DNA from 3 places in the Saccharopolyspora sp. 7B genome. Region 2 is predicted to be linked to each of the others. Evidence: riboswitches for the same ligand, from Rfam matches in the RefSeq annotation. Region 2 holds a riboswitch; each other region holds the start of a gene.

Region 1 (10,247 bases), on a different contig from region 2:
CCTGGGGGTCACCGGGAGCGCGAGGGCGCTTCGTGGTCCACCCCTGGGGGTCAGGTGGACGAAGAACACCTTACCAACTACATCGGGATATTCCTACTCCGCCCGGCCGGTGTCGTAATCGAATCGGAATCAAGCTGCGCCGGCGGTGGTGCCGCGGGCGGCGCGGACGACTCCGGCGACGGCGTCGGCGGAGAGCTCGTCGAGCCGCAGGCAGGCCCCGCCGAGCGCGGTCGCGACCTTGGCGGCGAGGCCGAGCCGCACCACGCCCTGCTCGCAGTCGACGACGACGGAGGCGACGCCGAGCCCGGCGAGCAGTCCGGCGGCGCGCATGGAGTCCTGCACCGCCCGCTTCGCGCGAGCGCGCCCGGTTCCGCCGTCACCGGCGGGAACGGTGGCCTTGCCGTCGGTGAGCAGCACCAGCAGCGGGCGCCGCCGCGGGTCCCGGGTGCGTTCGGTGCCGATGACCTGGTGGACCTTGAGCAGGCCGGTGGCGAGCGGGGTGCGGCCGCCGGTGCGCAGGTCGCGCATCCGGGTGGCGGCGATCTCCACGGAGGAGGTGGGCGGCAGCGCGAGTTCGGCCTGGTCGCCGCGGAAGGTGACCACGCCGACCTTGTCCCGGCGCTGGTAGGCGTCGCGCAGCAGCGAGAGCACGGCGCCGCTGACGGCGGACATGCGTTCGCGGGCGGCCATGGAGCCGGAGGCGTCGACGGCGAAGAGCACCAGGTTGCCTTCGCGTCCTTCGCGGACGGAGCGCCGGACGTCGTCGCGGTGCAGCACCAGGCCGGGGCCGCTGCGGCCGCGGGTGCGCTGGTGCGGGGCGGCGGCGATCAGGGTGGCGGGCAGGTGCACGCCATGACCGTCCACTGTGGATGATCGAACGGTCTGCCCGCTGCGGGAGCGGGCGCGGGACCGCCGGCCGGGGGCGCCTTCGCCGACGCCGGGGACTTCGAGCAGCCGGGCGCGGAACGCGGGCGCGGGCGCGGCCGGGGGCTTGTTCGCGGGAGCCTGGCCGGGGCCGTCCTCGCGCCGGGAACCGCCGTCGCCGTTCGGCGCGGGCGATTCCGGCGGGGTGGGGGCTTCGCCGCCGCCGGGCCCGTCGGGTCCGTCGTCCGGTCCGCCGTCGGGCGCGCCACCGCCGCCTCCGCCGGGGCCGTCGTCGGGACCTTCCGGCGGCTCTTCACCGGAGTCCTGGTCGTCGGCGGAGCCCTGGTCGTCGGCGGAGCCCTGGTCGTCACCGGCGTTCCGGTCGTCGGCCGGTTCCTGCTCGGCGTGCTGGGCGGCGTCCTCGAGCGCCTGCTGCAGCTGGTCCTCCTCGACGCCGGGTTCGTCGAACGGGTCGCGGCGGCGCCGGTGCGGCAGCGCGAGCCGGGCCGCGGCCTCCACGTCGGCTTCGGCGACCTCGTCGGCGCCGCGCCACGCGGCGTGCGCCACGGCGGTGCGGGCCAGCACCAGGTCGGCGCGCATCCCGTCCACGTCGAACGCGGCGCACAGCGCGGAGATCCGCCGGAGCTCGGCGTCGGGCAGCCGCACCGATTCCACTGTGGACCGGGCGTCGGCGATGCGGCGGGCGAGCGCGGCGTCCTCGGCGGCCCACCGCTCGGCGAAGCCGGCCGGGTCCGCTTCGAAGGCGAGGCGCCTGCGCACCACTTCGGTGCGGGTGGTGACGTCGCGGGAGGCGGCGACCTGCACGGTGAGGCCGAACCGGTCGAGCAGCTGCGGGCGCAGCTCGCCCTCCTCCGGGTTCATGGTGCCGACGAGCAGGAACGAGGCGGCGTGCGTCACCGACACGCCTTCCCGCTCCACGTGCGCGCGGCCCATCGCGGCGGCGTCCAGCAGCAGGTCCACCAGGTGGTCGTGCAGCAGGTTGACCTCGTCCACGTAGAGCACGCCGCGGTGCGCCGCGGCCAGCAGCCCGGGCTGGTAGGCGCTGACGCCTTCGGTGAGCGCGCGTTCCAGGTCGAGTGAACCGACGAGCCGGTCCTCGGTGGCGCCGACCGGAAGTTCCACGAGTTCCGCGGGGCGCGTCGTCCCGGAGACCTCGGCGTGCGGGCCGTCCGGGCACCGCGGGTCGGGTCGCCGCGGTTCGCAGCCGAAGCGGCAACCGGGCACGACGTCCAGCGCGGGCAGCAGCGAAGCGAGCGCGCGCACCACCGTCGATTTCGCGGTGCCCTTCTCACCCCGCACCAGCACCCCGCCGATGCGCGGGTGCACCGCGTTGAGCAGCAGCGCCAGCCGCATGTCGTCGTGCCCGACCACGGCCGTGAACGGGTACCGCGGGCTCGCGGGAGCAGTCATGCCAGGTGTTCCTTCCTCGGGTCTCGGACGCCCCGATGTCGGCTGCGCCTGGGCGAGGCAGTGTCCTGGCTCCCGGATCAGCGCGGAACTCCGGCCTTCCCAGGCGGCAGCGCCCGGTGGCTCGCGGGGGAGATCCGCTCCCCGGTCACAGTGGCGCCGACCGCACCGGTGTCGCACCGGTTTCCTGACCTGCCCTGGCTGGGACCAGCGAGCATCGTCGCATCCCCGCGACGGGCGAGGAACCGGCGCGGCTCGCTCAGCGCGGCGAACCCGGGTATCGGTGCATGTCGACGTGCGGGATGCCGTCTTCGAGATACTCCTCACCCGAGGGTTCGAACCCGAATCCGCGGTAGAACTCCAGCGCGTAGGTCTGCGCGGACAGCGTCGCCGGCGCGCGCTGGATCTCGGCGAGCGCGGCGCGCATCAGCTTGCGCCCGAGCCCGAGGCCGCGGGCGTCCTTGGCGGTGGCGACGCGGCCGATGCGGAAGGTGCCGTCGGGGTCTTCGAGCAGGCGCAGGTAGCCGAGCACGTAGCCGTCGGCGGAGTCGATCCAGAAGTGCCTGGTGGTGGTCTCCAGGTCCCGGCCGTCCAGTTCCGGGTAGGCGCACTGCTGCTCGACCACGAACACGTCCACGCGCAAGCGGAGCATGCGGTAGAAGTCCTCGGCGTCGAGGTCGGCCGTGTAGGCGCGGTGGACGGCGGTGGCGAGCGGTTGCAGGGTCACCCCAACGGGATATCACATTCCGGCTACGACACCCGGGGTCACCTGCGGTGGAAGTAGCGCACACCACGTCCCGCGCGCCCGGGCGCGCGGGCCTCGGGGCGGGTCGGTGCTGCGCACGGCGACCGGTGCACCGCCGCGGCGCGAGCACCGGGTGGCACCGGCTCGTCCCGCGGTGCGGGACGCCGGGTTCAGAGCCGCGCGGCGACGTCGTCGGCGACCCCGGAGATCCGGGTGTACACGCCGGGTGTTCCGGGACGTCCGCAGCCGGTGCCGTAGGAGACGACGCCGATCAGCCTGCCGTCGGCGACGAGCGGTCCGCCGGAGTCCCCGGCGCACGCGTCCCGGCCGCCTTCGGGCGGGCCCGCGCAGACCCGCGTCCCCGACTCGTAGCCCGGGTAGGCGGCGCGGCAGTCGGCGTCCGCGCTGATCGGCACCTCGACGGACTGCAGCGTCGCCGAGGTGGGCCCGTTCTCGGTGGTGCGCCCCCAGCCGTGCACCCGCGCCGGGGTGCCGGGCCGGTAGCGGGCGGTCTCGTCGGCCCCGGCCATCGGCAGCGGTCGTTCGCGCACCGGTGCGGCCAGGGTCAGCACCGCCACGTCGTGCCCGCCGGTGACGTCGCGGAACTCGGGATGCACCCAGACGTCGCCGACGGGCGTGTCCGCGCCGCCGGTGGTGCGCAGGTCGGGGCGGCCGGTGACGGCGCGCAGCTCCGCCGCGTCGTGGCCGTCCACGCAGTGCGCGGCGGTGACCACCTTGATCTCGGTGACGAGGGTGCCGCCGCAGAACTGGCGCCCGGCCTGGTCGGTGAGCGCGACCACCCAGGGCGCCGCGTGTTCGTCGGTGCCGCCGAGCACGCGTTCCTGCGCGGGGCCGGCGGCGGCCGGTGCGGCGAGCGCGGCGGTGGCCGCGGTGGCGGCGGCAGCACCTCCGGCGGCGATCCGGGCGAGCGGGCTGGATCGGTCGGGCACGGCTGCCTCCTGGACGTGCGGCGTCGTTCGGCGGCACACGGTAGCGGCCCGATCACGCCGGGATGACGAGGGCGAGCTCACATCGGCTCATGATAATTTTTCGTTAAGATGGACTTCGGCGGGAAAAAATCCGGATCACTGCTTCGGCAGAGGTGGTTCGTCCCGCCCACTCAGTCAAGATCTCCGGTGCCCGCGACGACGCGGAACCGAGATCACCCCCGATCCGGTGAAACCTCGACCGGTGGGCCGCGCGCTCACCGGCGCCTCCGCGCGCGCGTCGACCAGGCAAGGAGCGAACTCGTCATGCTGCTGGACCCCACGACCCTGCCGGCGTTCCTGCTCGCCAGCGCAGTGGTGGTGCTGACGCCCGGGGTGGACGCGTTCCTGATCTTGCGGACGTCGCTGCGGCAGGGGATCGGCGCCGGGCTGCGAGCGCTGGCGGGCATCCACGCGGCGAGCATCCTGCAGGTGGCGCTGGTGATCTGCGGGCTCGGCGCGGTGATCACCAGCCACCCGGCGGTGCTGGCGGCGCTGAAGTGGGCCGGCGCCGCGTACCTGGTGTACCTCGCCGCGATGATCGTGCGCGGGTTGTGGCTCACCCGCGCCGAGACCGGCGACGGCCTCTCCGGCGGCGGCGCCACGACCCGGCCGTTCTGGCAGGGCCTGCTGAGCAACATCACGAACCCGAAGATGCTGCTGTTCAGCCTGGCCTTCCTGCCGCAGTTCGTGGGTTCGGCGGCGAACCCGACGCTGCAACTGGTGCTGCTGGGCGCGGTGTTCCTGGTGCTGGCGGCGATCTGGGAGGTCACCATCGTGCTGGGCGCGGCCCGCATCGCCGACCGGCTGCGCCGCCCGCGCTTCGCCCGCTCCCTGGACGTGATCAGCGCGGCGGCCTTCCTCACCATCTCCGCGGGTCTCGTCGCGGCCTGACCCCGCAGCAGAACGGCCCGCTCGACCGCGCGGTGCGGTCGAACGGGCCGTGCGCCTCGGTGGTGGGGGGATCAGCGGAGCTGGGCCTGGACTTCGTCGTGGTAGGCGCCGAGCCTCGTGTAGACGCCGGGCTGGCCGGGGCGGGCGCAGCCGTTGCCCCAGGACACGATGCCGATCAGCTTGTCCCCGGCCACGAGCGGTCCGCCGGAGTCGCCCTGGCAGCTGTCCTCCCCGCCTTCGGGGAGCCCGGCGCACACCTGGCCTCGCGGGTCGTACTGCCCGCCGTAGGCGCGGCTGCAGTCCTGGTCGCTGGTGATCGGCGGGTGTGCCTGGCGGAGCGTGCTGGACGGCGAGCCGCCTTCGGTGGTGGTCCCCCAGCCCAGGACGGTGGTGGCTCCGCCCGGCCGGTACTCGGGGAGGTCACCCGCCGTCGCGATGGGCAGCGGGGTCGCGGTGACGTCGCGGTCCAGCGTGAGCACGGCGACGTCGGCACCGCTGCTGGCGTTCTGGAAGTCGGGGTGCACCCACACATCCCGGACGGCGGTCTCGGTGCCCTCGTCGCTGTTCTTGTCGTCGCGGCCGGAGACGACGGTGATCTCCGGCGGCGCACCCCCGGTGACGCAGTGCGCGGCGGTGATGACCTTGTTCGCGGCCGCGATGGTGCCGCCGCAGAACTGGTTGCCCGCCGAGTCGGTGAGGTACACGACCCACGGGTACTCGCTGGTGCTGGCGTACTCGCCGCCGACGATCCGGGTGCTGATCGGCGCGGCGGCGGGCTCGTCGGCGGCGGTCCCGGCCCCGGCGGGGGTCGTGATCGCGACAGTGGCCAGCGCGGCCGCGGCGAGTGTTCCGCCTGCCGACCACCACCGGGTGTGGGTCCGCCGTGTGCGTGTCATCCCGCTGCTCTCCATCCCCCGGAGCCCCTGCGGCGCGGTCGGGGTGACCGGCCCGCCTCCGGCTCGTGCCAGTGTCGCGGAGGGAGCCGATCACGGCCCGGTCATCGTCCACAACGGCCGAACGTCGTTACCTGATCAGGTGATACATCGGGAGAAAACCGCTCGGCGGCAGCATCAGACCAAGTCCACTTCGGACGGTCGCACGGGCGGCACCGGCCGGTGTTCGCGCAGCCTGCGGGCCACGGCGGCGACCCGCTCCAGCAGTTCCACCGGATCACCCGCCCCCCTTCGGCGCCCCTCTCCTCGGCCCGCCGCAGCCGGTTCGGAGTCACCCGCGCGGCGGAGAAGATCACCGGACCGGCGTAGTCCCCGGCGCCGCGCGAACCGGCAGCGGAGCGGATTTCCGGCGCACGAGCGCGGTCAGTGCTCGGCGAGGACCTCGCGGATCAGGTCGCCCGCCGCGTCGGGGGCGTGGGCGAGCCGCACGATGTCCCGCAGCACCTCCCGGTAGGAACTCACGGTCCGCTCGGAATCCAGGAATGCGGGACCGTGCTGGTTCTCCACGTACACCACGTCCGGCTCTCCGTCATATTCCAGAAGAAGGAATGACCCCTGCAATCCCGGATAGGCGCCCACGGAACGCGGCACCACTCGCAGGCAGACGTGATCGGATTCCATCATCACCAGCAGGTGCAGCAGCTGCCGCTTCATCACTCCCCGGCCGCCGATCGGGCGACGCAACGCGGATTCCTCCAGCACCGCGTGGAACAACGGCGCGCGGGAACGGCTCAGAATGATCTGCCGCGCCATCCGGGTCGCGATCAGATCGTCCAGTTCGTCCTCGCAACGCCCGGGCTCCATCCCCGAGATGACGGCCCGCGCGTATTCCGCGGTCTGCAGCAGGCCCGGGATCAGCATCGGTTCGAAACTGTGCATCCGGACCGCTTTGCTCTCGTAGTCGAGGAAATCCCGCCAGCGGGCGGGGGCCGCGGACGGCCGCTGCCACCAGGCGGAGCGGCCCGCGTTGCGCGCCAGCTCCACCAGCGCGGTGCGCTCCCGCTCTCCCACCTGGTAGAGCCGCAGCAGCGCGGTGACGTCGTCGAGCTGCACCCCGCTGGCGCCGGTCTCGATCCGGCTGATCTTGCTGCCCGAGACGCCCAGCCGGGCCCCCGCCGCCGTGCAGCTGAGCCCGGCGCGCTCGCGGTGGCGGCGGAGTTCCGCGGCCACCTGGCGCGAACGGACCGAAGTGTGGCGATTTCCCGGCATGACTGCGCTATCCCCCAGCATCGACATCCCTGGGCCGGCATCGGCGGAACCCGGACTTTTCCGGTACCGGCGACGACGGCGCATTGGACAGGTGCACCACCGGTTTCGGGGGCGGTTTCCCCTGCTGTTCCGAATCCGGCCGACCGATTCTCGCATTCGGCTTCCGAGCGGTTTCCGGTAGCCGCTCGAAGAACCGGTCATCGTCGTTGTGGGACGTCCGCCCGAAATTGTCCCGGATCCGCTCGACCGCGGTCGCCGACGTGGAGATCGGCGCGCACCGGACCATGATCCCGAGCCTGGCGGGCAGCGACAATAACTCGATCAAGTGAACGCTTGCACGGGTTGCATCAAGGGGGTGACGGAGTGGCGCGGATCGCCCCGCGCGCGAGGCCGCGCACGCGCCCGCGCAGGCCCCACTAGGCTGCGACCGGACGATCCCGAAGATCGTCCGACCCCGCCGCACCCGCCGAGGAGGAGACGAATGAGCCTGCAACGCCCGATCGACCCGGACCCGTACTCGCTGCTGCCCGAGGTCCCCGCGTTCACGCTCACCTCCAAGGACGTCGCCGCCGACGAGCAACTGGACCTCGCGCACGTCCACAGCGGGATGGGCGCGGGCGGCGGGAACCGCTCCCCGCAGCTGAGCTGGGAGGGCTTCCCCGCCGGGACGCAGAGCTTCGTGGTCACCTGCTTCGACCCGGACGCCCCGATCCCGGGCGGGTTCTGGCACTGGACGCTGGTGGACGTGCCCGCCGCGGTGACCGAGCTGGCCACCGACGCCGGTTCCGCCACCGGCTCCGGCGTGCCCGCCGGCGCGTTCCAGGTGCCGAACGACCTCGGCGAGCGCGCCTACGCGGGCGCCGCGCCGCCGCCCGGAGACCGGCCGCACCGCTACCTGTTCGCGGTGCTCGCGCTGGACGTGCCCACGCTGGGGCTGAACGACCAGGTGACGCCCGCGGTCGTCAACTTCACCGCGCTCGGCCACATCCTGGGCCGCGCGGTGCTGTCCACCACCTACGCGCACTGACCGCCGGCAGGAGGTCCCGGTGAGCATCCGGGTGCTGCCCGCGGTGGCCGCCGTCCTGGTGGCGGTGGCGCTGGTGGTGCTGCTGTTCGTGCCCTACGTGGCCCGCGAGCACCGCAAGCGCGGCGAGCTGCGGCCCGGCGCGCTGCTGCTGTTCCTGGCCGCGGTGCTCTACGCGCTCGGCCTGGTGGCGTACGTGCTGGTGCCGCTGCCGCCGATCGGCCCCGGGTTCTGCGAGGCGTTCGGCGACCTGCGGCCGCAGTGGCGGCCCTTCGCCGGGTTCGACGAGGTCCGGCGGCCCGGCGGCCTGACCGAGCTGACCGGGCTGGTCGCGGATCCCGCGGTGCAGCAGTTCGGGTTCAACGTGCTGCTGTTCGTGCCGCTGGGCATGTTCGTGCGCTACCTGCTGCGGGAGGGCTTCGGCGGCACCGCGCTCGCCGGGTTCATGGTGTCGCTGGCGGTGGAGCTCACCCAGCTCACCGGGATCTGGTTCCTGTACCCGTGCCCGTACCGGCTGTTCGACGTGGACGACCTGATCGCGAACACCTCGGGCGCGGTGCTCGGGGCGCTGCTGGCACCGGTGCTGCGGCTGGTCCCCGGTCAGCGCGGCGCCGCCGGGTCCGGGGAGCCGCGGCCGGTCGGGAGCTACCGCCGGTTGCTGGGGATGCTCTGCGACCTGCTGCTGCTGTGGTGGCTGGGCCTGGCGCTGGCCCGCGGCGCGGACCTGCTGCTGCGGGTCGCCGAGGTGCGGCCGCCCGTCGCGGCGCAGGCCTGGTCGGAGGCGGCGGCGCTGTGGTTCGCGCCCGCCGTGCTGCTCCTGATCGCCACCGCGGCGGGGCGCGGCAGCTCGCTCGGCCAGCACGCGGTGCTGCTGCGCGTCGTCGTCGACGGGCGGCGCCCCGGGTGGCGCGCGGTGCTGCGGCGCTGGCTGGTGGGCCTGGGCGGTCTGGCACTCGTCGAGGGCGTGCTCGCGGTGCTGTGGCCCGCGGCGGGGCTCCCGGTCGCGGTGGTGTGGTGCGCGGTGCACGCGCTGGCCGTGCCGCGCAGCGCGCGGTGCCGCGGGTTGAGCGGGAAGGTCGCGGGCACCGAGCTGGTGGACGCCCGCGCGCTCACCGCGACCGACCGCTGATCCGCAGCCCGCGCGGCGACGGGGGCCGCGCGGTCCACTTCGGACGGTGAACGCCGCTCCCGTGGAGCCCCGGACGACCGCTGCGCCGCCGGTCCCCCGCGTCCCCGGAGCCGGGGAGCGCGCACAGCGGCGGCGCGGTCGTGGCCGCGGGCGGTCACGCGGTGGCCTGGTCGCCGTCCAGCCGCGGCGCCGGGCCCTCCGCCGGCCGGAGCGCGTTCTTGCGGGCCTGGGAGCGGCCGATCACGAACCACAGGGCCGCGCCCAGCAGCGGCGCCATCACGACGATCAGCACCCACACCGCCTTCGTCGTGCCGTCCGCCTCGGCGCGGTACAAGCTCACCAGCGCGCCGATGACCAGCGCGGCCAGACCGAGCGCGATCAGCGCGCCGACCACCAGCACCACCCAGCCCCACACCTGCGAGGGCTGCTCGGCGGCGGTCTGGGCGAGGGAACGGGTGACCTCGGACTTCAACATCGGATTCGTCCTTCCGGGAGTGCTTCGGGAGCGGACCGCGGTCGCGGTGCCCGCCGGCTCGACTTCCGCCGTTCGCCGACGAGATCCATGGTGCGCCGCGAGGGGGCCCGCGCACGTCGTCGAACCGGCTCGTCCCGACTTGGCCCGAAGTAGTACGCCGCCCTGACCGGAAGCGGGACGCGATCGGCGGAGCCCGTCGGCCAACCTCGTCACCGGAGAGGAGCAGCATGATCGGACACCTGGTGCCGGACGACGAAGACGACGCCTACCGTGGTCGGGTGCGCGAACGAGGGAAGTGGGCCAGCCGGCTGGCCTGGTGGGACGGCAAGTTCAGATCCCTGCTGCTCGATCTGCTGATCGCGGTGGCGGCGGTGGCCATGCCCGACGATCCGGAGATCTGGCAGCAGTGGGTGCTGCTACCGGCGAACGCGGTGCTGTTCGCCGGACTGCTGGTGCGCAGGCGCTTCCCGTGGATCGCGGTGCTGGCGGCGGCCGCCATCTCGGTGCTGTCCGGGACGGCGGACCAGAGCATGGCCGTCG
Region 2 (9,342 bases):
GCGCCCTCGTCCGGCACCAGTTCCAGCGCCGCTTTCGCGATGCGGTTCTTCTCGGCGGTCATCACCGAGTCCCTGGCGGGCACGTTCGGCTCGAATCCCAGCCGCTCCACGGGGATCGCGCCGCCGTGCACCCTGCGCAGCACGCCGCGGCGCTCCAGCACGGTCAGGTCGCGGCGCACGGTCTCCGTGGTCATGTCGAAGCGCGATGCGAGCGCCGCCACGTCGACCCGGCCTTCCTTCCGCGCCAGCTCCAAGATCGCCCAGTGCCGTTCCTCGGCGTACATCCGCGTCTCGCTTCCCGCCCCCGTGAAGTCCCCGCCCGGCGAGGCTACCGGCGACGATCAGCGCGGCACAATGGCGGGATGTTGTTTCGTGTTGCTTCGAGTGGCATTCGGCGGAACGACCGCCGGTTGCCGTCCACCGGCGCTCCGATCCGGTGATCTTTTCACTCTCCGCACTCAATTGATCACTTTCAGTATACGGTGGCCTGGTGTCAACAGAGGACATTCCGCCGGCGGTCTGGCGGAGCGCGGAAGTCCGCGACGCCCTGGCGGTGCGCGACATCGGCACGGTCTACCGGGTGCTGCGCGAGCACGGCGTCTCGCAGAGCCGCATCGCCCAGCTCACCGGGCAGGCCCAGAGCGAGGTCAGCGACGTGCTCAACGGCCGCGCCGTGCGCAGCTACGAGTTGCTGGCCCGGATAGCCACCGGGCTCGGGATACCGCGCGGCTGGATGGGCATGGCCGGGGAACCGGACCCGGCCGCGGAGGGCACCGATCCGCCCGTCGAGGAGGACGAGAAGGCGAAGCGCCGCCGCTTCCTGTCCTACGCCGGTTCGCTGGTGCTGGGCGCGGAGGTCGACGTGTCCGGCTCCGCCGACCTGTTCGCCGCCGAGCTGCGCCGGTTCGCCGAGCTGCCGCCGACCCCGCCGGGCCGGGTCGGCAGCTCCGACGTCGCGGCGCTCGATGTGCTGATGGGTTCGCTGCGGCAGATAGACCAGCGCTACGGCGGGGTCGGCCAGTACGGCACCGTCGCGGCCGCCGCCCGGCGCGCCGAGCGGATGCTGGAGGCCTCGATGAGCGAGGCGGTGCGCAGCGACCTGCTGGGCGCGCTGTGCAAGCTGCACGCCACCGCGGGCTGGACGGCGGTGGAGAACGGGCTGCTCGCCAGCGGGAACGCGCACTACGGGCGGGCGCTGGACTTCGGCCGGGACGGGGCGGATCCGCTGGCGATCGCGCGGACGCTGTACGCGGCGGGGCGCGCCGAACTGGACTTCGGCGATCCGAACTCGGCGCTGAAGCTGTTCCAGCTGGGGTCGATCCGGGCCGAGGCCTCGCCGCTGGTGAGCTCGGTGCTGCAGCTGAACTCGGCGTGGGCCGCGGCGCGCGGCGAACGCCGCGGCTCGGTGCGGCGGATGCTCGACCAGGGGCGCGCGCTGCACGCCACCGCCGAGATCGAGGCCGACTACCCGATGTTCCGCTGGTTCGGGGAAGCGGACGTGCTGGGCTTGACCGGCTCGGTGCAGCTGGTGGTGGGCGAGCACGAATCCGCGGCGCTGCACCTGTCCCGCGCGGTGGCCGCCCGCGCGCCCGGGGAGGTGCGGTCCGCGGTGTTCGAGCTGGCGAGCCTGGCGGAGGCGAAGTTCGCGCTCGGCGACCACGCGTCGGCGGTGCGGCACGGGCGCCGGGCGGTGCTGCTGGCCGGCGGGGTGCGCAGCGCCCGGCTGCGCGGCAGGCTCGCCGGGCTGCGCCGCCGCTGCGCGGAGCTGGTGGGCTCGCGCCACGCCTGGCGCGACTGCGCGGAGGAGCTGGCGCTCGGCATCGACGGTGTCATCGCACCCCGGCCGGTCCCCCGCTGACGGTGCGGCGGACCTCCGTCGGCGCGGCCGGGCGCGGCGGGAGGAAGTGGCCGTGCGAAAGGAGATCCCGGCGGCACGGGGTGCGCCGCCGGGACCCCGGCTCAGTCCTTCGCGGTGATGCGGTCCGGCGCCGGCGGCACCACGTCGGGGTGCTCCGCCAGGTAGCCCAGCAGCGCGTCCAGGTCCACCGGCCCGCCCGCGACGTCGGTGCCCTCGGTGAAGCCGCTGAACCCGTCCCCGCCGCCGGCGAGGAAGTTGTTCACCGCCACCCGGTACGGCGCGGCCGGGTCCACCGGTGCGCCGTCGAGGGTGAGCCCGGAGACCTTCGACCCGATGGGCGCGGACCGCGAGTACTCGTAGTGCAGGTCCGCCGACACCTGCAGCACGTTCTCGCCCTCCGGGCTCCACTGCTGCTCCAGCACGTCCCGCAGCTGCGCGCCGGTGAGGGTCATGGTCTGCATGGTGTTGCCGAAGGGCTGCACCGCGAACGCTTCGCCGTAGGTGATGACGCCGTCGCCTTCGCCCGCCGGGGAAGAGGCGTGCGGCAGGTCGGCGCGCACCCCGCCGGGGTTGGTCAGCGCGAGCTGCGCCCCCGTGTCGCGGGTGGCGGCGAGCTGCGCGTCGGCGATGACGCTGCCGAGGCCGGATTCCCCGGACGGCGCCGGGGTCTTCAGCAGGTCGCCGGTGGCGGTGCCGACGGCGCGGTTCGCGATCGGCGCCGCCTTCGCGCGGGCTTCCTCGACGAGCGCGGCCGTCTCGGCGTCGGGTTCGACGTCGCGGGTGACGACCTCGTTGCGCGCGGTGCTGCTCTCCCGCACCACTTCGCGGGTGTCGCGGTCGACGCGCAGGTCCAGCACCGACAGCAGCCTGCCGTAGGAGGCGCCTTGCACGAGGGGACGCGGGTCGCCCGCCGGGTCGGTGGCGGTGCAGGTGTACTGCTGGTGGCTGTGCGCGCTGAACACGGCGTCGACCTGCGGGGAGACCTGTTCCGCGATGCGGCTCGCGGGGCCGCCGGGGGTGACCTGGCAGGAGTTCGGGCCGCCGCCGTCGGCTTCGTCGCCCTGGTGCAGCAGCACGACCTGCGCCTTGACGCCGAAGCGCTCCAGCGCGTCGGAGGTGCGGTCGATGGCTTCGACCTCGTCGCCGAACCGGAGTCCGCGCACCGCTTCGGGGCTGACCACGTCGGGCAGGTCCTGCAGGGTCGCGCCGATCACGCCGATCGGCACCCCGCCGGAGACCTGCACGGTGAACGGCAGCAGCGCGGGGGCACCGCCGTCCTCGAAGGTGACGTTGGCGCCGAGGTACGGGAAGTCCGCGCCGGCGAAGGAATCCCGGAACTCGCAACCGTCCTGCGGGTGGCAGCCGCCGGTCTGCAGCCGTTGGAGTTCCTGGTAGCCCTCGTCGAACTCGTGGTTGCCGACGACGTGGCCGCGCACGTCCTGCGAGTTGAGGAAGTCGACGGTGGGTTCGTCGTGGAACAGCGCGGAGTTCACCGGCGAGGCGCCGACGCTGTCGCCGGTCGAGAAGACCAGCGAGTTCGGCACCTCGTCGCGCAGCCGCTGCAGGTGGGTGGCGAGGTAGGCGGCGCCGCCGGCGTCGACGGTCCGGCCGTCGTCGAGCTCGATCTGCCCGGAGGACCCGGTGGGCGGTTCGAGGTTGCCGTGCAGGTCGTTGAAGGTGATCAGCCGGACGTCGGTGGTCGCGGGCGGGTCCTGCGGCGCGGCGCCGGCGGTGGCCCCGGTGGCCGTGGCCGCGGTGGCCAGTGCGGTGGCGGCGACGGCGAGTCCGCGTCGCACGCGGTGGGCACGCATGGTTCGGTCTTCCTCCCAGGTGGTGATCTCGGGAGGCAGTCTGCCCGGACCCGCTGCCGACCACCACCGATTCCGCGTCACACCTCGCGGTCGTGCGGAGCCGCCCGCGGCCGGGCAGGATGCGGCCGAGGAGTGCGCGGACGGCTACCGAGCGCCTCCGCACCGGCACCGCCACGCCGATGATGATGGGGTCCGGATCACCGCCGAACCCAAGATGTAGTGTGGCGCCCGCTGATGGTTCGCCGGTCCGCCCGGCGTGACAACAGGGAACCCGGTGCGAATCCGGGACTGCCCCGCAGCGGTGAACGGGAACGACCGCCGTCACCACCTCCCGGTGGTGCAGCACTGGACGCTCGGCGTCCGGGAAGCGACGGCCAGTAGGCCCGGTGCCGAGCACCGGTCGCCCGTGAGTCCGAAGACCTGCCATCGGTGCGCGCACGAGGGGTGCGCGCCGTCCGGGACCTCGCGGGAGGGTCGTGGGACGAGCGGTGCCGTGCGCGCCGCGGGTCCTGGCGCGTTCCGAGGAGTTCCGGGCAGGTGTCCGAGCTTGCGAGGAGAGAGCCAGTGACCGAGTCCACGACCCGGCCGTCAGCAGCGACCGCGGTGGTACCGGCAGGAGTGCGGGTGCTGCGGCGCGACGGGACCGTTTCCGGTTGGGACGAAACGAAGATCTCCGTGGCGTTGACCAAGGCGTTCCTGGCGGCCGAGGGGGATTCGGCCGCATCGTCGTCGCGGTTGCACCAGATCGTCGCGGAGTTGACGGAGCAGGCGGCGCAGGGCGTGCTGCGCCACGCGGGTACCGAAGGCCTGGTGCACATCGAGCAGATCCAGGACATGGTGGAGCTGGCGCTGATGCGCGGCGGGCACCACGGTGTCGCCCGCGCCTACGTGCTCTACCGGGAGGAGCACGCGCAGGCCCGCGAGGCCGAGGTGGCTCCCGTCGAGGACGCCGCTCCCCGCCTGGAGATGACCGCGCCGGACGGCACCCGGGTGCCGCTGGACTGGGAGCGGGTGTCGACCGTCGTCGAGCAGGCCTGCTCGGACCTCGACGACGTGCACGCCGACCAGGTGCTGCGCGAGGTGCGGCGCAACGTCTACGACGGCATCAGCTCCGCGGAGCTGGCCGAGTCGCTGACGATGGCGGCGCGCACCTTCGTGGAGGCGGAGCCGAACTACTCGCTGGTGACCTCGCGGCTGCTGCTGGACAAGCTGCGTCGGGAGGCGCTGAGCTTCGTCGCGGGCGAGCCGGCCGAGGCCGACCAGGTGCAGATGCGGGACCGCTACGCCGGTTACTTCGCCGACTACGTGCGCCGCGGCATCGAGCTGGAGCAGCTGGACCCGGAGCTGGCCCGCTTCGACCTGGAGCGGCTGGGCGCGGCGCTGGACGCGGACCGGGACATCGCGTTCGGCTTCCTCGGCCTGCAGACGCTCTACGACCGGTACCTGCTGCACGAGGACGGGGTGCGGTTCGAGCTGCCGCAGGCGTTCTTCATGCGGGTCGCGATGGGCGTGGCGCTGCGCGAGGACGACCGGGAGGCGCGGGCGATCGAGTTCTACGACCTGATCTCCTCGTTCGACTTCATGTGCTCGACGCCGACGCTGTTCAACGCGGGCACCACCCGCCCGCAGCTGTCGTCCTGCTTCCTGACCACTGTGGACGACGACCTGCACGGGATCTTCCACGGCATCAGCAACAACGCGCTGCTGTCGAAGTACGCGGGCGGGCTCGGCAACGACTGGACCCCGGTGCGGGGCACGGGCGCGCACATCAAGGGGACCAACGGTTCCTCGCAGGGCGTGGTGCCGTTCCTGAAGATCGCCAACGACACGGCGGTCGCGGTGAACCAGGGCGGCAAGCGCAAGGGCGCGGTGTGCGCGTACCTGGAGACCTGGCACGTGGACGTCGAGGAATTCCTCGACCTGCGCAAGAACACCGGGGACGACCGGCGGCGCACGCACGACATGAACACGGCGAACTGGGTGCCGGACGAGTTCCTGCGCCGGGTGGAGGCCGACGAGCCGTGGACCCTGTTCTCCCCGGACGAGGTGCCGGACCTGCACGACCTGTACGGCACCGCGTTCGCGCAGCGCTACCGGGAGTACGAGGCGGCCGCCGAGCGCGGTGAGCTGAAGGTGTTCCGCCAGGTCCGCGCGGTGGACCTGTGGCGCCGGATGCTGACGATGCTGTTCGAGACCGGGCATCCGTGGATCACCTTCAAGGACCCGTGCAACCTGCGGTCGCCGCAGCAGCACGCGGGCGTGGTGCACTCCTCGAACCTGTGCACCGAGATCACGCTGAACACGAGCAAGGACGAGGTCGCGGTCTGCAACCTCGGTTCGATCAACCTGGCGCGGCACGTCACGGCCGAGGGCCTGGACGTGGAGCGGCTGCGGCGCACCACCCGCACGGCGGTGCGGATGCTGGACAACGTCATCGACGTGAACTTCTACACGATCCCGGAGGCGCGGGCCTCGAACCTGCGGCACCGCCCGGTGGGCCTGGGCCTGATGGGCTTCTCGGACGCGCTGTTCGCGCAGCGCATCCCGATGTCCTCGCAGGCGGCGGTGGAGTTCGCGGACCTGAGCATGGAGCACATCAGCTTCCACGCGATCGCCGCGTCCTCCGAGCTGGCCGCCGAGCGCGGGCGCTACGAGTCGTTCGAGGGTTCGCTGTGGAGCCGGGGCGTGCTGCCGATCGACTCGCTGGAGCTGCTGGCGCAGGCCCGCGAGACCGGCGTCGACCTGGATCGTTCGTCCACACTGGACTGGGACGGGCTGCGGGAGCGGGTGCGCGCGAACGGCATGCGCAACTCGAACGTGCTGGCCATCGCCCCGACGGCGACGATCTCGAACATCTGCGGCGTCGGCCAGTCCATCGAGCCGCTGTACCGGAACCTGTACGTGAAGTCGAACATGTCGGGCGACTTCACCGTGCTCAACGCCGACCTGGTGCGGGACCTCAAGGCCGCCGGGGTGTGGGACGAGGCGATGGTGCAGGACCTGAAGTACTTCGACGGCGACCTGGCCCCGATCGACCGGGTGCCCGCGGAGCTGAAGTCGTTGTACGCCACCGCGTTCGAGATCGAGCCGCGCTGGCTGGTGGAGGCCGCGTCCCGCCGCCAGAAGTGGATCGACCAGGCGCAGTCTCTGAACCTGTACATGGCGGCGCCGAGCGGCCGCAAGCTCGACGAGCTGTACCGGCTGGCGTGGCGCAAGGGCCTCAAGACCACCTACTACCTGCGGTCCAGCAGTGCGACGCACGTGGAGAAGTCCACGCTGCGCGGCACCGACGGCAAGCTCAACGCGGTCTCCCCCGCCGCCGCACCGGCCCCGGCCCCGTCGCCGCAGCCGCAGGCGTGCGCGATCGACGACCCGGACTGCGAAGCCTGCCAGTGACCGCCCCGTTCCCCCTGGAGGACTCATGACTTCCGTGCACACCCCCGACGCCACCGGGCTCGGCGAGATCGACCGCGGCGCGGGCCGGATCAACGTCGACGACAAGGCGATGATCAACGCGCAGGCGGACGTGAACCAGCTGCTGCCGCTGAAGTACGGCTGGGCGTGGGAGAAGTACCTCGCCGGCTGCAACAACCACTGGATGCCCACCGAGGTGTCCATGCACGCCGACATCGCCCTGTGGCGCTCCCGCGACGGGCTCACCGAGGACGAGCGGCTGATGCTCAAGCGCAACCTCGGGTTCTTCGCCACGGCGGAGTCGTTGGTGGCCAACAACATCGTGCTCGCCGTGTACCGGCACATCACCAACCCCGAGTGCCGCCAGTACCTGCTGCGCCAGGCGTTCGAGGAGGCCGTGCACACGCACACCTTCCAGTACATCTGCGAGAGCCTGGGCCTCGACGAGGGCGAGCTGTTCAACGCCTACCGCGAGATCCCGTCCATCTCGGAGAAGGACGAGTGGGCGCTGCGGCACACCCAGAACCTGGAGAACCCCGAGTTCGCCACCGGCGGACCGGAGCGCGACCAGGCGTTCCTGCGCGACCTCATCGCCTTCTACGTGATCTTCGAGGGCATGTGGTTCTACACCGGTTTCGCCCAGATCCTGTCGCTGGGCAGGCGGAACAAGATGGTCGGCATCGCCGAGCAGTACCAGTACATCCTGCGCGACGAGTCGATCCACCTGAACTTCGGCATCGACTGCATCAACCAGATCAAGCTGGAGAACCCGCACCTGTGGAGCGCCGAGTTCCAGGAGGAGGTGCGCGGCATGCTCGCCGACGCGTGCCGCCTGGAGGTCGCCTACGGCCGGGACACCATTCCCCGCGGCATCCTCGGCATCAACGCCGAGCTGTGCGAGCAGTACATGCACTTCATCACCAACCGCCGCTGCGCGCAGCTGGGCCTCACCCCGGTGTTCGCCGAGGTCGAGAACCCGTTCCCGTGGATGTCGGAGGCGATGGACCTGAAGAAGGAGAAGAACTTCTTCGAGACCCGCGTCACCGAATACCAGTCCGGCTCCTCCCTCACCTGGGACTGACGGATCGGGCCGCCCGCCGGGGACTCGGCGGGCGGCCCGCGGGTTCCGCCCCGCCGGGCCGTCGCCGCGGCATAGGGTGCCGGGATGGGTGTTCCTGTTCCCGCTGATCTCGACGTCGTCCGGGAGTCCTACGACCGCGTGGCCGACAACTACGTGGACATGGTGACCACGACGGGCATCGGCGACGTCCGCGCCCACCCGTGGCTGCGCGCCGCGATGGACGTGTTCGCCGATCAGGTCGCCGAGCTCGGCCCCGTGCTCGACGTCGGTTGCGGGCCGGGCACGGTCACCGGCTACCTGGCCGAACGCGGGCTCGACGTGTCGGGCGTGGACCTGTCGCCCCGGATGGTCGAGCACGCGCGGCGGCTGCATCCGGGGTGCTCGTTCCGCGTCGGATCGGCCACCGAACTCGGCTTGCCGGAGTCGTCCTTCGGCGGGCTGCTCGGCTGGTGGTCGCTGTTCAACCTGCCGCGCGAGGTGCTGCCGGGCGTGCTGTCGTCGTTCGCGAGCGCGCTCGTCCCGGGCGGTCAGCTGATCATCGCGACGCACGTCGGCGACGACGACGTGCAGCGCACCGAGGCCTACTACGGCGTCCCGGTCCGCTGGACGACGTACCAGTGGCGGCCCGAGCAGCTCACCGCGCTCGTCGAGCAGGCGGGCCTGCACCCCACCGCCGAACTCCGCCTGCCCGCCGACGAGCACACCGGCCCCGGTGTCGTCCTCGTCGCCCGCCGCGACTGAACCCGGCCCCAGGTGAATGGCCCACCCGCCCGTTCTTCGTGGTCGAACGGGCCATTGGTCGGCAGATCAGCTCGGCAGATCAGCTCGGCAGGGCGGCGCGGAGGGCGGTCAGGTCGAAGGTGACGACGCCGTCGGGATCGCGGTGCAGCACCTCCTCCGGCGGGAGGAACCGGACACCGCTGTCCGCCAGCAGCGCGTGGTGGGTGACGTAGGCGGGATGCCGCCGCAGCACCGACTTCATGCAGGTGGCCACACGATCGGCACCTCCGCGCAGAGCAGTTCGTTCAGCACCCCCAGCAGCGCCGTCCCGTTCGCGCCCGCGCCCCACAGGTTCAGCGTGTTGAAGGTCAGCGGCGCCACCAGCACCGCGTCCGCGGCGGGGAACGGATCCGGTTCACCCGGCCTGCGCGGGTGGATCCGCGGCGGCTGGCCCGTCG
Region 3 (10,247 bases), on a different contig from region 2:
CACCCCGGCCCCGGTGCGGGCGTTCCCCGCCGCACTGCTCGACGCGGTGGACGTGCTGGTGCCCAACGAGCACGAGGCCGCCGAGCTCACCGGTGAGCGGGACCCGGCCGCCGCGGCGCGCGCGCTGTCCACCGGCGGACGGTCGGTGCTGGTCACGGTCGGGGAGCGCGGAGTGGAGCTCGCCGCCGACGGCCGCTCGCTCGGGCGCGTGCCCGCCGTGCCGGTGTCCACCGTGGACACCACCGGCGCCGGGGACACCTTCGCCGGGGCGCTCGGCGCGCTGCTCGCGGAAGGGGCCGCGCTGCCCGAAGCCGCCCGGGTCGCCGCCGCGGCCGCCGCGCTCAGCGTCACCAGGACGGGCGCGGGCGGCATGCCGCACCGGCACGAGGTGACCGAGCTGCTGGCGGCGACCACTATTGTCCACGGTTGACGATGTGATCGAGGGAGGATGCATGTCCGACTCGCTCGTCCGCGCGGATTCGCTCGGGGAGCGGCTGGCCCGCACGCTCCGGGACCGGATCGTGCGCGGGGAGATCTCGCCGGGCACGCACCTCGTCGAGGACTCCGTGGCGGAGAGCTTCGACGTCAGCCGGGGCCCGGTCCGCGACGCGCTGAAGCTGCTGCGGCTGGAGAACCTGGTCGAACCGCAGCGCCGCGGGGTGCACGTGGTCGGGCTGAGCGCCGCGGACGTCCGCGAGCTCTACGCGATCCGGCAGGCCATCGAGACGCTCGCCGTGACCAGCGCCATCGGTCTCGGCGAGCAGCGCTCGGAGACGGGCATGCTCCGCGGGCTGCGCGGCATGTCCGAGACGGCCACGCCGCCCCGGGCCGCCGAGTTCGCCGAGCACGACCTGCGGTTCCACCGCGGCATCTACGAGGCCAGCGGCAACCGCAGGCTGCTGACGATCTGGCTGCAGATCGAGCCGCTGTTCGCCAGCATGCTTGCGGTCACCAACAGCGAGGACGAGGACCTGGGCCCGGTGTGCACCGCGCACGAGCAGCTGCGGTCCTCGATCGCCGACGGCGACGCGGCGCGCGCCACCTCGCTGCTCACCGCGCACCTGGCGGGCTCCGAGGAGCGGATGCTCGCCGCGCTCCAGCGCATCTGGGCCGCCACTTCCTGACACCACGCGGAACCCGGCTCCTCGCCACCGGCGGGGAGCGGGTTCCGCGCGCCCGGAACACCCCGAGAGAGGAACCATGACCGGTCACATCGTCAGCTTCTACGACCTCAACGACATCACCGAGGCGTCGTTGCGCGAGCACCTGCCGGACCTGCCCGGGCTGCGGATCACCGAGATCGGGCCGGAGCAGGACCCCGCCGCCCACCTGGACGCGCTGGCCACCGCGACGATCGTGCTGGCCCCGCTGGAGAAGGAGCGGCGGATCGGCGCCGAGCTGCTGGACGCGATGCCGCGCTGCGAGCTCGTGCAGTCCGTCGCGGTCGGCTTCGACGGCGTGGACCACCTCGCCGCGGCCGAGCGCGGCATCCCGGTGGCGAACCTGCCCGGGTTCAACGCCGACGCGGTCGCCGACTGGACGGTCGGTTCGCTGCTGTACCTGCTGCGGCACTACGCGGCCGGGCACCGCAAGGTGGAATCCGGCGGCTGGGGACCGGAGGGGTTGCGCGGCCGCGACCTGGCGGCGCTGACGGTCGGCATCCTCGGCTTCGGCAACATCGGGCGCGCGGTGGCCCGTCGCCTGGACGGCTTCGGCGCCCGGGTGGTGGTGCACGACCCGGTGCCGTCCGAGCCGGGCCGGGAGTACCTGCCGCTGGCCGAGGCGGTGGCCGCCTCGGACGTGCTGAGCCTGCACCTGCCGCTGAACACCGCCACCCACGGCCTGGTCGGTGACGAGCTGCTGGCGCGGATGCGGCGCGGCGGCTACGTGCTCAACGCGGGGCGTGGCGGCGTCCTGGACGAGCGGGCGCTGGTGCGGGCCCTGGATTCCGGGCAGCTGGCGGGCGCGGCGCTGGACGTGTTCGAGCAGGAACCGCTGCCCGCGGACTCGCCGCTGCGGGGCCGCTCGGACGTGCTGCTCAATCCGCACACCGCGGGCGTGACCTGGGACGCCTACCACAACCTCCGCGGGAGGTTGTTCGCGAAGCTCGCCGCCGTGCTGACCGGGGAGCGGCCCGCCGACGTGGTCAACGGGGTCGAGCCGCGCCCCCGCTGAAGTTGGCGGGTTCTCGTCATCGGGGGCTGTTTTCGGGGGTGGGAGCGCCGGTGGTCCTGGTCCGCTCGGGGCAGCCGGTGCGCCGGGCCGGTCGCTCGATTCTTGGGCGCTACGGCCGAAACCGCGTTGCTGCCGGAGCCGCGCGCTGGACGCACGGGACATGATCAGCGCGTCCAGCGGGGAGGGCGCGAGTTCTCCGGATCGACCCGATCCGGACCGGATCAACGGCAGGCGTGATGAGTGTGAACGAGAAGGTTGCGGTGCCCCGCATCGGCGCGGTTCGGCTCGGCTCGGTCGGCTTGGCCGTCGTCGCCGCGCTGTCGCTGGCGGGATGCGGCGGCGTGCAGGTCGACTCCCCGAAGGACGCGAGCGGGGAGAAGCCCTGCGACCTGGTGCCCGAGCAGACGGTGCACGAGCTGGGATTCCACCTGGGCGGCAAGGAGAGCGCGGGCGCGTGCACCTGGAGCACCCCGCGGGACAGCGTGCGGCTGGAGGTCGGTGTGGTCGCGGACCGGTCGCTGCAGGACTTCCAGGACGCGGCCGAGGAGTACTCCGACTTCGGCGAGCTGACCATCGGCGGGCACCCGGCGGTGCGCGCGAACTCCGGTGACCCGAAGGCCGACGGCACCTGCGAACTGGTCGTGGCCGCCGACTCGGACCAGGCGGTGTCGGCGAAGTCGAAGATCCCCAGCGGTGCCACCGCCGACCCGTGCGAGCTGGTGGAGCGGGCCCTCGACGCGGCCGTCCCCTCCTGGCCCGCCGCCTAGCCGCCGGGCGCACGGCGAGGTCGCGGTGATCCCGCGTCCGGTGAGGTGGCAGCACCGGGCGCGGGAGCCGGAGTCGCCGATGTCATATTCGCGAACGGCGATGCGTGCGCCGGTGTCCGCCACCTGCGGCGACACCGGTTCCGCCGACCGCGGTGCGGGTTCCGGGCGGTGGCCGCGGCCTTGACATCGGCCACCGGGGCTGCGAACTTCTGAGCCGTTCGAACGACGGTGTGCAGGAAGCCGGTGCGAATCCGGCGCGGTCCCGCCACTGTGAGTGGGGAGTCGTCCTCCACCCGAGCCACTGCCGGTCCCCGGCGGGAAGGCCGGAGGCCGGTGCCGATCCGCGAGCCAGGAGACTGGCACCGTCGTGCCGATTCGTGCGGGGTCGCGGAGCCCCGGAGGAGGTACGTGGTGTCGCGCATCGCCGCATCGCGCCGGGAAGTCCGGCAAACCGTCCACATCGGACACTAGTCGTCCCCGCGGGTTCGTCCCGCCGCTGTGCGTTCCGTTCCGGTTCCAGCTCGGGGAGACACGTGCGTCCTGCCACCACCACTGATCAGTCCTACGTGGACTCGCTGGTCGAGTCCGCGCTGTCCGGCCACGTCCGCGATGCGGACGGGAACGGCCCGGCGGAGCTCTCCGCCGCCGTCGCGTTCCTGACCGTGCAGGCCGCCCGGCACACCGGGCGCGGCACCGGCTACACCAACACCGTGCTCAGCGTCCGGATCGCCGACGCCGTCGGCTCGTGCGCCGTCGAACCCGGCGCCCTGGACGAGGACGCGGTGCGCGACGCCGTGGGCCGCACCGCGGCCGAGCTGCTGCGGCACCCGCTGCTGCCGGTGCGGGTCGCGGCGCTGGACGCCTACCTCGCCGCGCTCACCCCGCACGCCGCGCACCCGCTGTCCCGGCAGGTGGTGATCCCGACGGGCGACTCGCTGGTCAAGTCCACCGCCCGCGCCCGCGCGGTCGCCGCGATCACCGCGGTCCCCGATGGCGGCCGGGTCGCGGTGATCGGCGTGGTGAACTCGCTGCTCGACGCGCTGCGGGACCGCGGGCTCGACTACGTGCCCTGCGACCTCAAGGGCGGCCGCACCGAGTGGGACGAGCCGATCCGCACCGACCACGCCGCCGCGATCGACGGCGCGGACGCGGTGCTGGCCTCCGGCATGGTCCTCGGCAACGGCACCTTCGACGACATCGCCGCGACCTGCGCGGCCCGCGACCTGCCGCTGACCCTGTTCGCGCAGACCGGATCCGCTGTGCTGCGGGAACTGCTCGGCGGCCCGGTGCGCGCGCTGTCGGCGGAGCCCTACCCGTTCTTCTGGCTCTCCGGCGAGGACACCACGATCCACACCTACGAGGCCGCCCGCGCCACCGAGGTCGTGCGGTGACGGGTCGCGCGCCCGCCCGCTGCGACTCGGCCCTGGACCTGATCGGAGGCACCCCGCTGCTGCGGGTCGCCGCACCGATCGCGTTCCCGCACCCGGGTTTCTGGGCGAAGCTGGAGAGCACCGCGCCGGGCGGCATGAAGGCCCGCGCCGCGCACGCCATGCTCACCGCGGCCCGGGCCCGCGGAGAACTGCGCCCCGGCGGGACGGTCGTCGAGTCCACCAGCGGCACCCTGGGCATCGGCCTGGCATACGTGGGGACCGCGCTGGGCCACCCGGTCGTCGTGGTCGCCGACGCGGAGCTCGATGGGCAGACCCGCGCGCTGCTCACCGCGCACGGGGTGCGGGTGGAGCTGGTGCGCGACCCGCACCCGGTGGGCGGCTGGCCCCCCCCGCGGCTGGACCGGGTGCGGGAGCTGCTGGCCGAGCTGCCCGGGGCGTACTGGCCGGACCAGTACAACAACCCGGACAACGTCACCGGCTACCGCGCGCTCGGCCACGAACTGCTGGACCAGCTGCCGGACGCGCAGGTCGTGGTGTGCAGCGTCGGCACCGGCGGGCACAGCGCCGGCATCGCGCGGGCGCTGCGCGAGCGCGCCCCCAGGGTGCGGCTGGTCGGGGTGGACGCGGCGGGGTCCGCGGTGTTCGGCGACCCGGTGGCGAAGCGCCTGATGCGCGGCCTCGGCAGCAGCATCCACCCCGGCAACGTGGACTACGCGGCGTTCGACGAGGTGCACCTGGTCGGCGCGGCGGAGTCCGTCGCGGCCTGCCACCGGCTCGCCGCCGGCGCGTTCGTCACCGGCGGCTGGAGCACCGGCGCGGTGGCGCTGGTGGCGTCCTGGTGCGCCCGGGAGCTCGGCGCGGACCAGGTGGCCGCGGTGTTCCCGGACGGGCCGCACCGCTACTGGGGGACGATCTACGACCCGGACTTCCTCGCCGCGCAGGACTTCCCGGAACCCGCCGCCGAACCGGTGGACGCGGACGGCATACCGTCCGAAGTGGACAGCAGAACGACGTGGAGGAGGTCGCGCAAGGTGGTCGATCCGTGTGCCCGGCGAGCCGACGGCCCGGCGGAATGCCCGGTCTGCGAGGTGCGGCCGTGAACCGCGCCGCGTTCGCCCGGTTGTCCCCGGCGGCGAAGCTGCTGGTGATCAACCAGTTCGGCATCAACGTCGGCTTCTACATGCTGATGCCGTTCCTGGCCGCGTACATGAGCGGGAACCTCGGCTACGGCGCCGCCGTGGTCGGGCTCGTGCTCGGCGTCCGCAACTTGAGCCAGCAGGGCATGTTCCTGCTCGGCGGCACCGCGGCGGACCGCCTCGGCTGCCGGCCGATGATCATCGCCGGTTGCGCGTTGCGCGTGGTGTCGTTCGGCCTGTTCGCCGTGTTCACCACGCTGCCCGGCCTGTTCGCCGCCGCGATCCTCACCGGCCTGGCGGGGGCGCTGTTCAACCCGGCGGTGCGGACCTACCTGATGCACGAGGCGGGGGAGCGGCGCGCCGAGGTCTTCGCCGTGTTCAACGTGTTCCAGCACGCGGGCACCCTGGTGGGGCCGCTGCTGGGCGCGGCGCTGCTGGCGGTGGACTTCCGGGTCATCGCACTGGTGGCGTGCGTGGCCTTCGCGGTGCTCACCGGCGCGCAGCTGCTGGTGCTGCCGCACCGCGAGGTCGAGCCGCAGCGCCAGAGCGTGCTGGGCAGCTGGCGGGAAGTGGTGCTGAACCGGCGGTTCCTCGGCTTCACCCTGGCGCTGTCGGCGTACTTCGCGCTCTACAACCAGCTCTACCTGACGCTGCCGCTGGAGGCGCAGCGGGTGTCCGGGGTGGCGTGGTCCATCGCCGTCGTGTTCGGGGTGTCCACGCTGATCGGCGTGTTCGGGCAGGTGCGGATCACCGAGTGGTGCCGGGCGCGGTGGAGCTCCGGCCGGTCCATCGTGGTCGGCCTGGCCTGCATGGGCGGCTCGTTCGTGCCGATCCTGCTGGCCGCACCCGTGCTGCCGGAACGGCTGCCCGTCGGCGGCATCGCCGGGACGGTGCTGGCGTTCGTGCCCGTGGTGCTCGCGATCGTGCTGTTCACCGTCGGGCAGGCGATGACGAACCCGTTCGCGATGGAACTGCTTCCCGCGGTCGGCAGCGAACGCCTCGCCGGCACCTACTACGGCTTCTACTACCTGGTCTCCAGCCTGGTCGCGGCCGCGGTCAGCTGGCTGGCGGGCGCGCTGCTGGACGCCTTCGCCGAGCCGGGGATGCGCTGGCTGCCGTGGGCGGTGCTGGTGCTGGTGGGCTTGGCCGGCAGCGCGGGCACCCGCCTGCTGGAACGCCGGGGAGCGCTCACCCCCACCACCCCGGCCGAGGCCTGACCGCCCGAGGACCAAGCGGGTCTCGGCCCTCTCCTGTCAGCGGCGAAGCCGCTGAGCCGCCGACCACGTACGCAGGTCGACCACCCGCCACCCGAGTGCTGAGCAACCCGAGTTCGACCACCCGCAGCTCAGCGGTCTAGCCATTCCGGGCGGGAAGAGCCTCGGGGGACCAGAACGGTGCGGTAGTGGCCGGGGGTCGCGGACATCCGGACCTGGTCGGTGACGCCCTGGTAGTGGCCCAGCGGCGTCTCGGCGGTGAACGTCTCCGGGTCGAGGTAGGCGTGCCGGGCGTCGCTGCCCGCGGTGGCCGCCGCGTACTCCTTGTCGAACACGCCGAGGCTCAGGATCCAGAGCGCGGCGCGGGTCAGCGACACGTGCACCCGGTAGCTGCCGCCGTCGACGGCGCGGCGGGCCAGCGCCTCGGCCACCCCGGTCGCCATCAGCCAGGACACGATGTAGTCGTTGACCACCAGGATCGGCGGCAGCGCCGGCGTCTCCCCGTCGCCCTCCAGGTTCATCATGCCGGTGAGGCTGCCCGCGGTCTGGTCGAAGCCGACGCGCCCCGCCCACGGCCCGCGCTCGCCGTTGAGGGTGGTGGTGGCGTGGACGATGCCGGGCCGGGCCTCGGCGGCCTGCTCGGCGGAGAGCCCGATGGAGTCGAGGAAACCGGGCCTGCGGTTGGCGAAGAACACGTCCGCTCCGGCCAGCAGCTCCCGGATGCGCCGCGACCCGTCCGCGCCGTAGGGGTCGACGGTCGCGGAGCGGGTGCCGACGTTCGCGGTCACGTAGGTGGTGTCGTGCTCCATCTCGCCGGGCCGCCACAGGTTCAGCACGTCGGCCCCGTGCAGGGCGAGGGCGCGCCCCACCCCGGCTCCGGCGATGACGTGGCCCATGCCGAGCGCGCGGATGCCGTCCAGCGGCGAGCCACCGCCGGTGAGCGGTTCCGGTTCGCTCTCGCCGATCTTGGTGATCTCGATCAGCGGCAGGTCGGCGAGGGCGTCGCGGTAGTGCGGTTCGGCGAGCAGTTCCTCGGTGCTGCGCAGCATCGGCAGCACGGTGCCCGCTTCGACGGCCGCGTTCTCCAGGTCGAGCGCGTTCCAGCCGGAGATCGCCTTCGCGACGGCCTGCGCGTCGTCCGGGACGCCGAGCAGCTTCTGCGCCGCGATCTTGATCTTCGGGTAGGGGTTGAGCGGCATCACCCAGCGGTCGTCGGCGGTGCGGTAGAAGGCGAACCCGAGCGCGTTCGACGGGTTCGCCGCCGAGGCCGCCGGGTAGCCGTTGACCAGCTCCCACCGGCGGTCGTAGAACGGGCACAGCCGGTGCGGCGCGGACCGCAGGTCCACCTCGATGTCCTGGCCCTCGCCGCCGCGCAGCCGCCACAGCTTCGCGATCGCCGCCGACTTCGCGGCCAGTGCGATCGCCGAACCCCCGCCGAGGCGCAGGGTGCTGGGCACCACCGGGTCCGCGCCGTGGAAGGTGATGGAGCCGCCGGTGTCCGCGGCGCTCATGCCGACGCCGCCGAGCACCTCCGCCAGCTCGCCCGCCGGATCGAACTCGTCCGAAGTGGACGGTTCGGCCACCGCCTTGGTGACGCGGTCAGTCAGCGACATGGTTCCCTCCTCCGTCCGGTAGCAGTTCCACCGGGATGAGCACGTGCTTGGCCCGCAGGTATTCGCCCACCGCCTTGCCTACCTGGTCGACGCGCAGGTTCGACGAGCCACCGGTGCCGAGCAGTCCGCGCAGCACGAAGTGCACGGCCCGCAACTCCGGGAACTCGTGGCGCACCACGTCCAGCCCGCCGCACTCGGGCAGCAGCTCGCGCAGCGCGGCGGTGGACAGGGTGTCCCGCAGCCACGGCCACGCCCGGTCCTCGGCGACCCAGACGCCGACGTTGCTGTTGCCGCCCTTGTCACCGCTGCGCGCGTGCGCCAGCGTCCCCAGCGGTGCCGACCGGGCCTCGCCGAGCTCCGGCGCGGCCGGTTCCGGGTGGACGGGCTGGGCGCCCGCGGCTTCGGTGCGGACGGGCGGCGCGACGTCCACTTCGGACCCGTCGGCGAGCACGACCCGGTGCGGCACCTCGGACATCGGCAGCAGCGCCGGCCAGTGGTCGATGCGCGGCCGCGGCGTCGAGGTGAGCCCGGCGGCGCCGTCGTGGAAGAAACCGGGCAGGCCCTGCAAGTACAGCGACCCGAGCCGCGCCGCCGCGTCGAACCGCTCCAGCGGTTCCCGCTCGGCCGCCGTCGCCATCACCCGCACCGGGACCGTCGCGGCCCACTGCGTCGCCGGATCGGCGGCGGGCGTGCCGAGCGGGGTGACGTCCAGCTCGGTGATGCCCTCGGGCAGGTCGCGGGCGAGCTGGGTGCGCAGCAGCTCGACCTTCGCGGCCACGTCCAGGCCGGTCACGAACGCGGTGTTCACCACCTGGTACCCGATCCCGCCGAACACGGCGACCTTCGTCGTCGGCGGCGGGGGAGAACCGGTGGCACCGGTGATCCGCACCCGGTCCGGGCCGTCCGGCGCCAGCGCGACCGCGTCGAGGTGCGTGGTGACGTCCGGGTTCAGGTAGGTCGGGCCCTGGATCTCGTAGACCAGCTGCGCGGTGACGGTGTCGGTGGTGACCGCGCCACCGTCGCGGGCGTGCTTGGTGATGGTGCTGGACCCGTCGGCGGCGACCTCGGCGATCGGGAACCCGGGCACCGCCATGCCGGGGATGCGGGTGAAGCCGGAGAAGTTGCCGCCGGTGGCGTGCGCGCCGCACTCGATGACGTGCCCGGCCAGCACCGCTCCGGCCAGCTCGTCCCAGTCCTCGCGGCCCCAGCCGTGCCACCAGGCGGCTGGGCCCGCGGTCAGCGAGGCGTCGGTGACCCTCCCGCACACCACCACGGCGGCCCCGGCGGCGAGGGCTTCGGCGATGCCCCACCCGCCGAGGTAGGCGTTCGCGGCCATCGGCGCCGCCGCCCACCCGGCCAGGTCCCGCCCGGTGTCCAGGTGTTCCAGCCGGTGCCCGGCCCGCTGCAGCTCCGGCAACCGGTCGAGCACGTCGTCGCCGTCCACGTGCGCGACCCGCAGGTCGGCGCCGTCGGTCGCGATCACCTCGCGCAGCGCCGCGGCCAGCCCCGCCGGGTGGAAGCCGCCCGCGTTGGTGACGACCTTGGCGCCGCGTTCGGCGAGCACCCCCAGGTGCGGGCGCAGCTGGTCGAGGAAGTGCTCCACGTACCCGCGCGCCGGGTCGCGCCGGTAGCGCACCGACAGCGCGGCGAGGGTGATCTCCGCGAGGTAGTCGCCGATCAGCACGTCCACCGGATCTCCGGCCAGCACCTCGGCCACTCCGGTGAACCGGTCCCCGAGGTAGCCGGAGAACCCGCCGATGCGGATCGCGCGTTCGGACATGGCAGTGCACCTCGCTGTTCCTCGGTTTCCACGCTACGACCGGCCCCGGGCCGCGGCCACGACCGTTCGGCGAAGGCCGCCGTGATCGCCTCGGTCACGCCGCCGGGTCGGCACGCCGCCCGCCCGGCCGCCTGCGCCGCGAGCCCGGTGGTCCCCGGTCGGCGGCGACGC

Evidence for each region. Region 2 has a riboswitch for cobalamin ahead of LCD33_RS22480 (ribonucleoside-diphosphate reductase subunit alpha). Riboswitches for the same ligand answer to the same signal wherever they lie in the genome.
Region 1: it holds a riboswitch for cobalamin, as region 2 does, so the genes downstream of both, LCD33_RS12765 (putative cobaltochelatase) here and LCD33_RS22480 (ribonucleoside-diphosphate reductase subunit alpha) in region 2, are expected to answer to the same signal.
Region 3: it holds a riboswitch for cobalamin, as region 2 does, so the genes downstream of both, LCD33_RS09550 (hypothetical protein) here and LCD33_RS22480 (ribonucleoside-diphosphate reductase subunit alpha) in region 2, are expected to answer to the same signal.

Annotation. Positions count from the first base shown of each region.
Region 1 is NZ_JAIUKC010000068.1:38,876-49,122, reverse strand. Features, by position in the region: gene LCD33_RS12765 (putative cobaltochelatase) at 130-2,295, opposite strand; cobalamin riboswitch at 2,354-2,483, opposite strand; gene LCD33_RS12760 (GNAT family N-acetyltransferase) at 2,552-3,019, opposite strand; gene LCD33_RS12755 (trypsin-like serine protease) at 3,208-3,987, opposite strand; gene LCD33_RS12750 (LysE family translocator) at 4,291-4,917, shown strand; gene LCD33_RS12745 (trypsin-like serine protease) at 4,989-5,813, opposite strand; gene LCD33_RS12740 (helix-turn-helix transcriptional regulator) at 6,234-7,040, opposite strand; gene LCD33_RS12735 (YbhB/YbcL family Raf kinase inhibitor-like protein) at 7,561-8,106, shown strand; gene LCD33_RS12730 (VanZ family protein) at 8,126-9,232, shown strand; gene LCD33_RS12725 (PLD nuclease N-terminal domain-containing protein) at 9,387-9,707, opposite strand; gene LCD33_RS12720 (sensor histidine kinase) at 9,935-10,247, shown strand, end outside.
Region 2 is NZ_JAIUKC010000157.1:453-9,794, forward strand. Features, by position in the region: partial or broken gene LCD33_RS22465 (DeoR/GlpR family DNA-binding transcription regulator) at 1-284, opposite strand, end outside; gene LCD33_RS22470 (helix-turn-helix transcriptional regulator) at 491-1,858, shown strand; gene LCD33_RS22475 (bifunctional UDP-sugar hydrolase/5'-nucleotidase) at 1,960-3,669, opposite strand; cobalamin riboswitch at 3,888-4,112, shown strand; gene LCD33_RS22480 (ribonucleoside-diphosphate reductase subunit alpha) at 4,234-7,065, shown strand; gene LCD33_RS22485 (ribonucleotide-diphosphate reductase subunit beta) at 7,091-8,164, shown strand; gene LCD33_RS22490 (class I SAM-dependent methyltransferase) at 8,249-8,905, shown strand; gene LCD33_RS22495 (hypothetical protein) at 8,985-9,158, opposite strand; gene LCD33_RS22500 (flavoprotein) at 9,143-9,342, opposite strand, start outside.
Region 3 is NZ_JAIUKC010000049.1:41,776-52,022, forward strand. Features, by position in the region: gene LCD33_RS09530 (ribokinase) at 1-430, shown strand, start outside; gene LCD33_RS09535 (GntR family transcriptional regulator) at 453-1,124, shown strand; gene LCD33_RS09540 (2-hydroxyacid dehydrogenase) at 1,201-2,175, shown strand; gene LCD33_RS09545 (DUF3558 family protein) at 2,418-2,942, shown strand; cobalamin riboswitch at 3,137-3,322, shown strand; gene LCD33_RS09550 (hypothetical protein) at 3,476-4,333, shown strand; gene LCD33_RS09555 (PLP-dependent cysteine synthase family protein) at 4,330-5,433, shown strand; gene LCD33_RS09560 (MFS transporter) at 5,430-6,686, shown strand; gene LCD33_RS09565 (CoA transferase) at 6,815-8,296, opposite strand; gene LCD33_RS09570 (acyclic terpene utilization AtuA family protein) at 8,283-10,076, opposite strand.